Regions from separate parts of the Rhodoferax sp. GW822-FHT02D07 genome, predicted to be linked through region 3. Evidence: predicted binding sites of a transcription regulator. Region 3 holds the regulator's gene; each other region holds the start of a gene.
What was found. Region 3 encodes sigma-54, which starts transcription at its own class of promoters, with help from an activator protein. Its sites were predicted from a motif close to TGGCANGNAANCTGCTTT; they were not measured.

Region 1: glnA (type I glutamate--ammonia ligase) is a predicted target of sigma-54. The motif match lies at 1,441-1,458, and genes of this name have one in related genera.
Region 2: AC1RNN_RS07895 (transglutaminase family protein) is a predicted target of sigma-54. The motif match lies at 1,264-1,281, and genes of this name have one in related genera.

What each region holds. Positions count from the first base shown of each region.
Region 1 is NZ_JBXAOD010000001.1:545,987-549,260, forward strand. It holds gene AC1RNN_RS02635 (EI24 domain-containing protein) at 1-476, shown strand, start outside; gene AC1RNN_RS02640 (competence/damage-inducible protein A) at 473-1,282, shown strand; gene glnA (type I glutamate--ammonia ligase) at 1,504-2,919, shown strand; gene AC1RNN_RS02650 (hypothetical protein) at 3,102-3,274, shown strand, end outside.
Region 2 is NZ_JBXAOD010000002.1:691,931-695,204, forward strand. It holds gene AC1RNN_RS07890 (DNA internalization-related competence protein ComEC/Rec2) at 1-1,224, opposite strand, end outside; gene AC1RNN_RS07895 (transglutaminase family protein) at 1,372-3,274, shown strand, end outside.
Region 3 is NZ_JBXAOD010000008.1:156,934-160,207, reverse strand. It holds gene AC1RNN_RS17390 (THUMP domain-containing class I SAM-dependent RNA methyltransferase) at 1-1,122, opposite strand, end outside; gene rpoN (RNA polymerase factor sigma-54) at 1,119-2,732, opposite strand; gene lptB (LPS export ABC transporter ATP-binding protein) at 2,732-3,274, opposite strand, start outside.

The DNA of each region.
Region 1 (3,274 bases), on a different contig from region 3:
TGGTCTGGGGGCTGGTATCCAGTGTTGGCGCCCTGTTCCTGCTGTTGCTGTCCATGCCGCTGTGGCTGTTGCCGCCCCTGGTGCTGGTGCTGCCGCCGCTGATCTGGGGTTGGCTGACCTACCGCGTGCTGGCCTTTGACGCGCTGGCAGACCACGCCACAGCCGATGAGCGTCACGCCCTGATGCGCCGCCATCGCTGGTGGCTGCTTGGCATGGGGGTGTTCACTGGCTACCTGGGCGCGGCGCCCAGCCTGATCTGGTCGGTGGGCTTTGTGGCGGTGGCGCTGGCACCGGTGCTGGTGCCGCTCTCCATCTGGCTCTACACCCTGATCTTCGCTTTCTCTTCCCTGTGGTTCACCCACTACTGCCTGGCGGCCTTGCAGCAAATGCGCTGCGAGCAGGCCACGGCTGCCACCCCCGATCCCGTGGAGCCGGCCATGCTGGAGCCTTCTGCCGAACACCTGGAGCTGCCATGAACTTTGGTCTGCTCATCATCGGAGACGAAATCCTCTCCGGCAAGCGCGCCGACAAGCACCTTGCCAAGGCCATCGAACTACTGGGGGAGCGTGGCCTGCAGGTCGCCTACGCTGACTATGTGGGAGACGACCCGGCGCGCATCACGCAAACCCTGAAGCGAGCCTTTGACTCCGGTGATGTGGTGTTTTCTTTTGGCGGCATAGGTGCGACGCCCGATGACCACACCCGCCAGTGTGCTGCGAGGGCGCTGGGCTTGCCCCTAGTGCTGCACCCGCAGGCCGAAGCCCTGATCTACGAACGCATGCAGGACGTGGCGCGCGAGCAGGGCTTGCCTTATGAGCCCAACCGCGCAGACAACCAGCACCGGCTCAATATGGGCGTGTTTCCGCAGGGGGCCGAGATCATTGCCAACCCGTACAACAAGATTCCCGGTTTCAGCTGCGTGGGCGAGGGAGGAGGGCATGTGCACTTTGTGCCGGGCTTCCCCGTCATGGCCTGGCCCATGGTGGCCTCGGTGCTGGATCGCCGCTATTCCCACCTGTTTGTGCGCGAGGCGCATCTGGAGCGTTCCGTGATCATCTTTGGTGCCATTGAGTCCGCGCTCACGCCCTTGATGGAAGCACTGGAGCGCGAGCACCCGATCAAGGTCTTCAGCCTCCCCAGTGTGGACCACCCCGAATGGGGGCGCCATATTGAGCTGGGCGTCAAGGGGGCGCCGGCGGCGGTGGAGGCGGCTTTCGGGGCGCTGCGCGCGGCTCTTGCAGGTATGGACTTGTCGTTGGGCCCGAACTTGGTGCGCTCTTGAAATTGCATCAATTTGGTGCGTCATTGGATTGCACTTGTTTGGTGCATTCTGGGTGTGTGGCGGGTTACCAGTGCGCTTCTTTACGGTGCGCACCGGAAAATGCCGGCTTTATCGGGGCAAAATAGCCCCGTTTGCCGAAACGCCAGAGCCCTGTGCTTTGGCACAAAAGCTGCATTGTGAGCAGGGCAATTCTTTTTACAACCGTGCAACAGGAGTATTTGATGGCCAAGACCGTCGCAGACGTGATGAAACTGGTGAAAGAGAATGAAGTCAAGTTCGTTGACTTCCGTTTCACCGATACCCGCGGTAAAGAACAGCACGTGACCGTGCCGATTTCCGCTTTCGACGAAGACAAGTTCACATCCGGCCATGCCTTCGACGGTTCCTCCATCGCTGGCTGGAAGGGCATTGAAGCCTCCGACATGCAGTTGATGCCTGACCCCAACACGGCCAACATTGACCCCTTCTTCGAAGAAACCACTCTGTTCCTGCAGTGCGACGTGGTTGAGCCTTCCGACGGCAAGGCCTACGATCGTGACCCCCGCTCCATTGCCAAGCGCGCTGAAGCCTACCTGAAGGCCTCCGGCATGGGTGACACCGCCTACTTCGGACCCGAGCCTGAGTTCTTCCTGTTCGACGGTGTGCGCTGGTCCAACGAACCCGGCAAGGTTGGCTTCGAAATCGAAGAATACGAAGCACCCTGGAACTCCGGCAAACAGCTCGAAGGCGGCAACCGCGGCCACCGTCCCACCACCAAGGGCGGCTACTTCCCCGTTCCTCCCGTCGACAGCACGCAAGACATGCGCGCCGAAATGTCCCTGATCCTCGAATCCCTGGGCATTCCGGTTGAAGTGTTCCACCACGAAGTGGCGGGCGCTGGCCAGAACGAAATCGGCACCAAGTTCTCCACCCTGGTGGAGCGCGCCGACTGGACCCAGAACCTGAAGTACGTGGTCTGGAACGTGGCCAATGCCTACGGCAAGACCGCCACCTTTATGCCCAAGCCCTACGCTGGCGACAACGGTTCCGGCATGCACGTGCACCAATCCATCTGGAAAGACGGCAAGAACCTGTTCGCAGGCGACGGCTACGCTGGCCTGTCTGATTTCGCCCTGTACTACATCGGCGGCATCATCAAGCACGCCCGTGCCCTGAATGCCATCACCAACCCCGGCACCAACAGCTACAAGCGCCTGGTTCCCGGTTTCGAAGCGCCCGTGAAGCTGGCTTACTCTGCCCGCAACCGCTCCGCCTCCATCCGTATTCCCTTTGTGGCAAACCCCAAGGGCCGTCGTATCGAAGCGCGCTTCCCCGATCCATCTGCCAACCCCTACCTCGCTTTCTCTGCACTGATGATGGCCGGTCTGGATGGCGTGGAAAACAAGATCCACCCCGGCGAAGCTGCCACCAAGGACCTCTACCATCTGCCTCCCGAGGAAGATGCAAAGGTGCCGACCGTGTGCCACAGCCTCGACCAGGCCCTGGAATATCTCGACAAGGACCGCGGCTTCCTGACCAAGGGTGGCGTATTCACTGACTCCATGCTCGATGCCTACATCGAACTGAAGATGTCTGAAGTGACCCGTTTCCGCATGGCTCCCCACCCTGTCGAATACGATATGTACTACTCCCTGTAATGTCTGCTGCCTACCCGGCAGCGCTACAGGCAAAAAGGACGGCGCAAGCCGTCCTTTTTTTTGCAAACAAAGTGACACAGATTCCGGTCCAATGCGAATGGATACTGGGGCACTTTTTGTTTTTGGGCACTTTTTGGCGCATACTGAAACAGGCGCCTAGGCTCTGTTGGCGCGGACACTGCATGAAAACCTCTCTTCTCTTTTCCCTGATGGCCTTGGCGTGCGCCGGCAATGCGCTGGCGCAGGACCGCATTTACCGTTGCGGCAACGAGTACACCAACACCGTCAGTGAAGCCCAGGCCAAGAACTGCAAGCTGGTGTCGGGAGGGAACGTGACCGTGGTGCAGGGGACCAA
Region 2 (3,274 bases), on a different contig from region 3:
TGTAGCAAACAGCACCCCCACCGCCACAAAGCTGAGCCAGAAGCCCGGCTGCAACAGGGCCCAGGGGTCCAGCGCCACCACGGCGGCGCAAGCCAGCATCCACACCAACGGCCAGGGCCAGCGCGCGCCAGCCAGACGCAGCAGGCTCACGGTTGCCAGCATGAGGCAGGTGCGCTGCGCTGGCACACCCCAACCCGCCAGCACCGCATAGGCCGTGGCCAGCAACAGGCCACCCAGCAGCGCGGCAGAGGGCGCTGGCAACAACAGGCACAGTCGGCGCGAGCGCCGCCACAACCAGCCCGTGAACCAACCAGCGCCCCAGGCAAACATGGTGATGTGGAGGCCTGAAATCGAGATCAGGTGACTGACGCCCGTGGCGCGGTAGACATCCCAGTCACTGCGCTCCACCGCCGCTTGGTCACCCACTACCAGCGCGGCCAACAGGCCGGCGGCGCGCCGCTCTGGCAGGGCCGCCAGAATGCGATCGCGCAACTGCTGACGCGCCCAGGCCACCGGCGCCTGCCAGGTCTGGCCCAGCTGGCGCGGCTCGGGGTCGCGCGGGCCGGCGCGCACATAGGCACGGGCCTGCACGCCCTGCTCCCACAGATAAAGCTCGTAGTCAAAGCCATGCGGGTTGATGCTGCCATGCGGTGCCTTAGGCCGCAGGGTGAACTGCCAGCGCTCGCCCGCCTGCAGCGGGGCCGGCACGCGCTGCAAACCCGTCTGCTCGCCACCCAGCGCGTAGCCCTGGGCATACCAGCCCACAGCCCAGCGCCCGGGCACCACCGCCGGCTGCCCGTCCAGCAGGGCATGTTCCACGCGCAGGGTAAAGCGCAGGCCGGCGTCCGTGGGCTGCGGCAAGCCCTCCACCACACCGGTGACCCGCAGGTCGTGCCCCTCCAGCGCCGGGGCCAGCGTGTGGCAGGCAAAGACAACCGCGCGCAAACCGGTGCTGCCCAAGCCCAGCGCCATGCCAGCACACCACACCAGCACACAGGCCAGCCCCAGAGGCAGCAGACCATCGCGGCTTGGCAGCCAACGTGCTATCTTTTCAGGAGCTGCTTGCACATACAGGACGGGGGCCAGCAGCACAAATAATCCATAGACCCACACCGGCCACAAAGCCGCCTGCTGCAACTGCAGCGCCGCCCCCAGCACAAAGCCCAGCAGCGCCGCAAACACCGTGCGGGGCCATGCGCTGGTGCGGTTGGCGGCAAAGAACATGCGGCCATGCTAACCGCGCCGCCAAAGGGCTGGGCTGCATGGCGCGGGACTTGCTTGGAACCCCTCGTCATCCACCATTGTTAGGATGGGGTCGGTGCGGCAGACAGCGCACCGGCTTTCCAGTGTGTACCCTACCGAGACCGGCCCATGTCCATTCACGCAGCGCTGAACCACGTTACCCACTACACCTACGACCGTTTGGTCAATCTGGGCCCCCAAGTTATCCGTCTGCGCCCTGCGCCCCACTGCCGCAGCAAAGTTCTGTCCTACTCCCTCAAGGTCGAACCCGGCAACCACTTCATCAACTGGCAGCAGGACCCCTTCGCCAACTACCAGGCCCGCCTGGTCTTCCCCGAGAAGACCACCCAGTTCAAGGTCACCGTGGACCTGGTGGTCGAAATGGCGGTCTACAACCCCTTCGACTTCTTCCTGGAGCCGAGCGCCGAAGAGTTCCCCTTCCAGTACGAGTCCGCCCTCAAGCAGGAACTGGCGCCCTACCTCGTGGCCGACGCCATGGAGCCGCTGTTCAAGGGCTTTCTGGACAAGATCGACCTGAAAAAGCGCCGCACCATCGACTTTCTGGTGGACATCAACCAGCTGGTGCACAAGGCCGTCAGCTACACCATCCGCATGGAACCCGGCGTGCAAACGCCCGAAGAAACCCTGGCGCTGGCCAGCGGTTCCTGCCGCGATTCGGCCTGGCTGCTGGTGCAGTTGCTGCGCCGCTGCGGCCTGGCTGCGCGCTTTGTCTCGGGCTACCTGATCCAGCTCGCGCCCGACGTGAAATCGCTGGACGGCCCCAGCGGCACTGAGGTCGATTTCACCGACCTGCACGCCTGGTGCGAGGTCTACCTGCCCGGCGCTGGCTGGATCGGCCTGGACGCCACCAGCGGCCTGCTGGCCGGCGAAGGCCACATCCCCCTGGCCTGCACACCGCAGCCCAGCGGCGCCGCCCCCATCGAAGGCGGTGTGGACAAGAGCGAGGTGGAGTTCAGCCACCACATGCAGGTCACCCGCATTTACGAATCTCCCCGCGTCACCAAGCCCTATACCCCCGAGCAATGGGGCTCCGTCATGGCGCTGGGCGAAGCCGTGGATGCCGAGCTGCTGGCCGGCGATGTACGCCTCACCATGGGCGGCGAACCCACTTTTGTTGCAGTGAACGACCGCGACGCGCCCGAGTGGAACACTGATGCCTTGGGCCCGACCAAACGCGGCTTTGCCACCGAGCTGACGCACAAGCTGCGCGACGAATACGGCCAGGGTGGCTTTCTGCACTTTGGCCAAGGCAAGTGGTACCCCGGTGAGCAGCTGCCACGCTGGGCGCTCAACATCTACTGGCGCGCCGACAAGCAGAAAGTCTGGAACAACACCGCCCTCTTTACCGACGAACGCGAGCCCACCCACTATGTGGCCGAGGATGCGGGCTACTTCATCCGCACCCTGGCCGGCAAGCTGGGCCTGACTGACAAATACGTGCAGGCCGGCTATGAGGACACCTGGTACTACCTCTGGCGCGAGCGCCGTCTGCCGGTGAACGTGGACCCCTTCAACGCCAAGCTCGACGACGAGATGGAACGTGCCCGCCTGCGCCGCGTGTTCGAGCAGAAGCTGGATTCGGTGGTTGGCTATGTGCTGCCGCTCAAAGCCGGCGCCAGCAACAACCCCGGCCTGAGCGGCCCCGAGTGGACCACCGGGCCCTGGTTCTTCCGCGACGAGCGCATGTACCTCATGCCCGGCGACTCGCCCATGGGCCTGCGCCTGCCGCTGGATTCGCTGCCCTGGGTCAGCCAGGGCGACTACCCCTACCTGATCGAACGCGACCCCACCGAAGACCGCGGCCCCCTGCCCCCGCACAGCCGCTTTGCCGCGCGCTACGCCCCCGGCAGCAATGCGCAAGGTGGCAGCGTCACCGACAGCGGCCTGCCCTACCTTGCCGGCAACCTGAGCACCCCCGAAGCCCGCCGCAGCCTGCAGGCGCCCGGCGTGAGCGGCGAGGCCGGCGACAAGGCCCTGCAGGCACGCCAGCCCGAACCCGCGCGCTACGCCC
Region 3 (3,274 bases):
GTCGGGCGTCAGCACCCAGGCGGTCCAGCCGCTGTAGTTCTTCTTCCAGTGGCTGGCCAGCTGGTTGAAGAAGTCCACGCCCTCGTCCGTCTGCGCGAGTTCGCGCGCGCCAAAGCGGGCGCCCTCTCCTTCACCGGCCACACCGCCGATGCCGATGCGTTCGCCATAGGGCGGGTTCAGCACCATCACGCCGCCGCCCTCAATCGGGGGCATGCGCTGTAGCGCGTCGCCGCCGCGGAACTCAATCACATCGGCCACACCGGCGCGCTGCGCATTGCGCTGGGCAAAGTCCACCATGCGGTGGGACACATCGCTGCCGTAGATCAGCGCGGTCTGGCCCGGCTCGGGCTTGACCACGTTGGCCGCGGCCTCGGCCTTCATGTCCGCCCACTCCTGCGAACGGAAGGGCCGGTATTTCTCGAACGCAAAGCGGCGCAGCGAGCCGGCCGCGATGTTGCAGGCAATCTGCGCGGCTTCAATGGCCACGGTGCCGCTGCCGCAGCAGGGGTCATACAGCGGCATCAGGTCGTCGTCGCCCGAGGCCCAGCCGCTGGCGGCAATCATGGCCGCGGCCAATGTCTCTTTCAGCGGCGCGTCGCCCTTGTCCTCGCGCCAACCGCGCTTGAACAGCGGCTCGCCCGAGGTGTCGATGTACAGCGAGCAGGCGTCGGTGGTCAGGTGGGCGTAAATGCGTACATCGGGCCACTGGGTATTCACGTCAGGGCGCACGCCATTGGCCACTTCGCGGAAGCGGTCGCAGACGGCGTCTTTCACCTTGAGCGCAGCAAAGTTCAGCGAGGTCAGCGGGCTGTGCTGCGCGGTCACCTCGATCTTGATGCTCTCTTTGGGCGTGAACCACTGCTCCCACGGCACCTGCATGCCGGCGCGGTACAGGTCCTGCTCACTGCGATACTCGGTGTACGACACCAGCACCAGCACGCGCTGGGCCAGGCGGCTGTACAGGTTGAGCAACATGGCGTGCGCAAACGAGGTGCGCACGGCCACGCCACCGCGCTGCTTGGTCACGCAACCGGGGGGCAGGCCGGTGATCTGCAAAATCTCCGGCGCCAGGTACTCCTCCACGCCGGCGGCGCAGGGGAGAAAAAGGGTCAATTGGTTCATAGCGCTTTGCGGAGTGAGGCGGGGGCGATTTTCAGGCCCTCGCGGTATTTGGCCACGGTGCGCCGCGCGCACTCGATGCCTTGCTCCTTGAGCATGTCGGAAATCTGGTTATCGCTCAAGGGCTTTTTGCTGCTCTCTGAGGCGATGAACTGCTTGATGAGCGCACGCACCGCGGTGCTGGAGGCGTTGCCCCCGCTCTCGGTGCCCAGGCCGGAGCCAAAGAAGTACTTGAGCTCAAAGGTGCCAAACGGCGTGGCCATGTACTTGGCCGTGGTCACGCGGCTAATGGTGGACTCGTGCAAGCCCAGCTCGTCGGCAATCTCGCGCAGCACCAGCGGGCGCATGGCGAGTTCGCCGTGGGTGAAAAAGTTCTTTTGTCGCTCCACAATGGCCGTGCTCACGCGCAGGATGGTGTCAAAGCGCTGCTGGATGTTCTTGATGAACCAGCGCGCCTCCTGCAGGCGCTGCTGCAGCGCGGCATGGCCGCCGGCATCCTTGCCGCCGCGGTGGTTGCGCAGCACATTGGCGTAGATATCGTGCACCTTGAGGCGCGGCATCACGTCGGGATTGAGCTGAACACGGAACTTCGGAATGCCGCCGGCCTTGCCAATGGACACCACCAGCACATCGGGCACGATGATGTTGCGTTCCACATCCACAAAGCGGCGGCCGGGCTTGGGCTCAAGCCGCGCAATCAGCGCAATCGCCTCACGCACAAACGCATCGCTGCCCACGCCCATCTGCACCAGGCGCTTGATGTCGCGCCGCGCCAGCAGGTCCATGGGCTGGCGGCAGATGGCCAGCGCCACCTGCAACACTTCCAGCCGGTCGTGCTCACCATCGTCTTCGGCCAGGGTCAGCAGAGCTTGCAGCTGCAGGCGCAGGCATTCGCCCAGGTCGCGCGCGCCCACGCCGACGGGCTCCAGGCTGTGCAACAGGCCCAGCGCCACGGTGAAGTGGTGCACCAGATCCTGCAGCTGCTCTTCATCTCCAGGGCTCAGACTACGCGCCAAGTCTTCCAGCGGGTCCTCCAGGTAGCCGTCTTCATTGAGCGACTCGATCAGGAAGCGCAGCGCCGCTGCATCGGTGGCATTCAAGCGCAGGCTCAGGGCCTGGCGGTGCAGAAAGACCTGCAGCGATTCAGAGGAACGCGCCAGCTCGGTGGCGTCCTTCTCTTCGTCATCGCCCAGGTTGTTGGCCTTGGCTTTGGCATCCACGCCCCATTCGCCGTCGTCAGGCGTCATTTCGGTGGTGCCGTCGCCCTCCCAGTTGGGCTCCTCGCTGCTGCTCAGTGGCGTGGCATCTTCATCATTGGAGGTGCCAGCCCCTGTGGATGTTGCATAGTCAGCTACAGAATTAGGAGCATATTCGGCGTCACCGGCTTCGGACAGGCGATCGCCCTCGCTCACCACAGCGTCCGCAGCGTTCAACCCAAAGTCTTCACGCTCGGCCCGGTCCTCGGTCAGCTCCAGAAACGGGTTTTCGTCCAGCATCTGCTCCACCTCCTGGCTCAGCTCCAGCGTGGAGAGCTGCAGCAGACGGATGGACTGCTGCAACTGGGGCGTGAGCGCCAGGTGTTGGGAGACGCGTAATGACAGCCCTTGCTTCATCACATCTTGAAGTGTTCGCCGAGATAGACGCGGCGCACATCGGCGTTGTTCACGATCTCGGAGGGGGTGCCCTGCGCCAGCACATGGCCGTCGCTGATGATGTAGGCGTGGTCGCAAATGCCCAGGGTCTCGCGCACGTTGTGGTCGGTGATGAGCACCCCAATGCCACGGCCCTTCAGGAAGTTGATGATGCGCTGGATCTCGATCACCGCGATCGGGTCAATACCGGCAAAGGGTTCGTCCAACAGGATGAAGCGCGGGTTGGTGGCCAGTGCGCGCGCAATCTCCACACGGCGACGCTCCCCGCCCGACAGCGCCAGGGAGGGTGACTCGCGCAGATGCTCCACGCGCAGCTCCTGCAGCAAGGCGGTCAGGCGCTTTTCAATTTCGGCAGAACTAAGCGGGTTGCCGCCGGCATCCCGCTGCAACTCCAGCACGGCGCGCACGTTGTCTTCCACATTCAGTTTGCGGAATATGGACGCCTCCTGGGGCAGGTAGCCCAGCCCCAGGCGCGCACGGCGGTGGATGGGCATGTGCTCGAT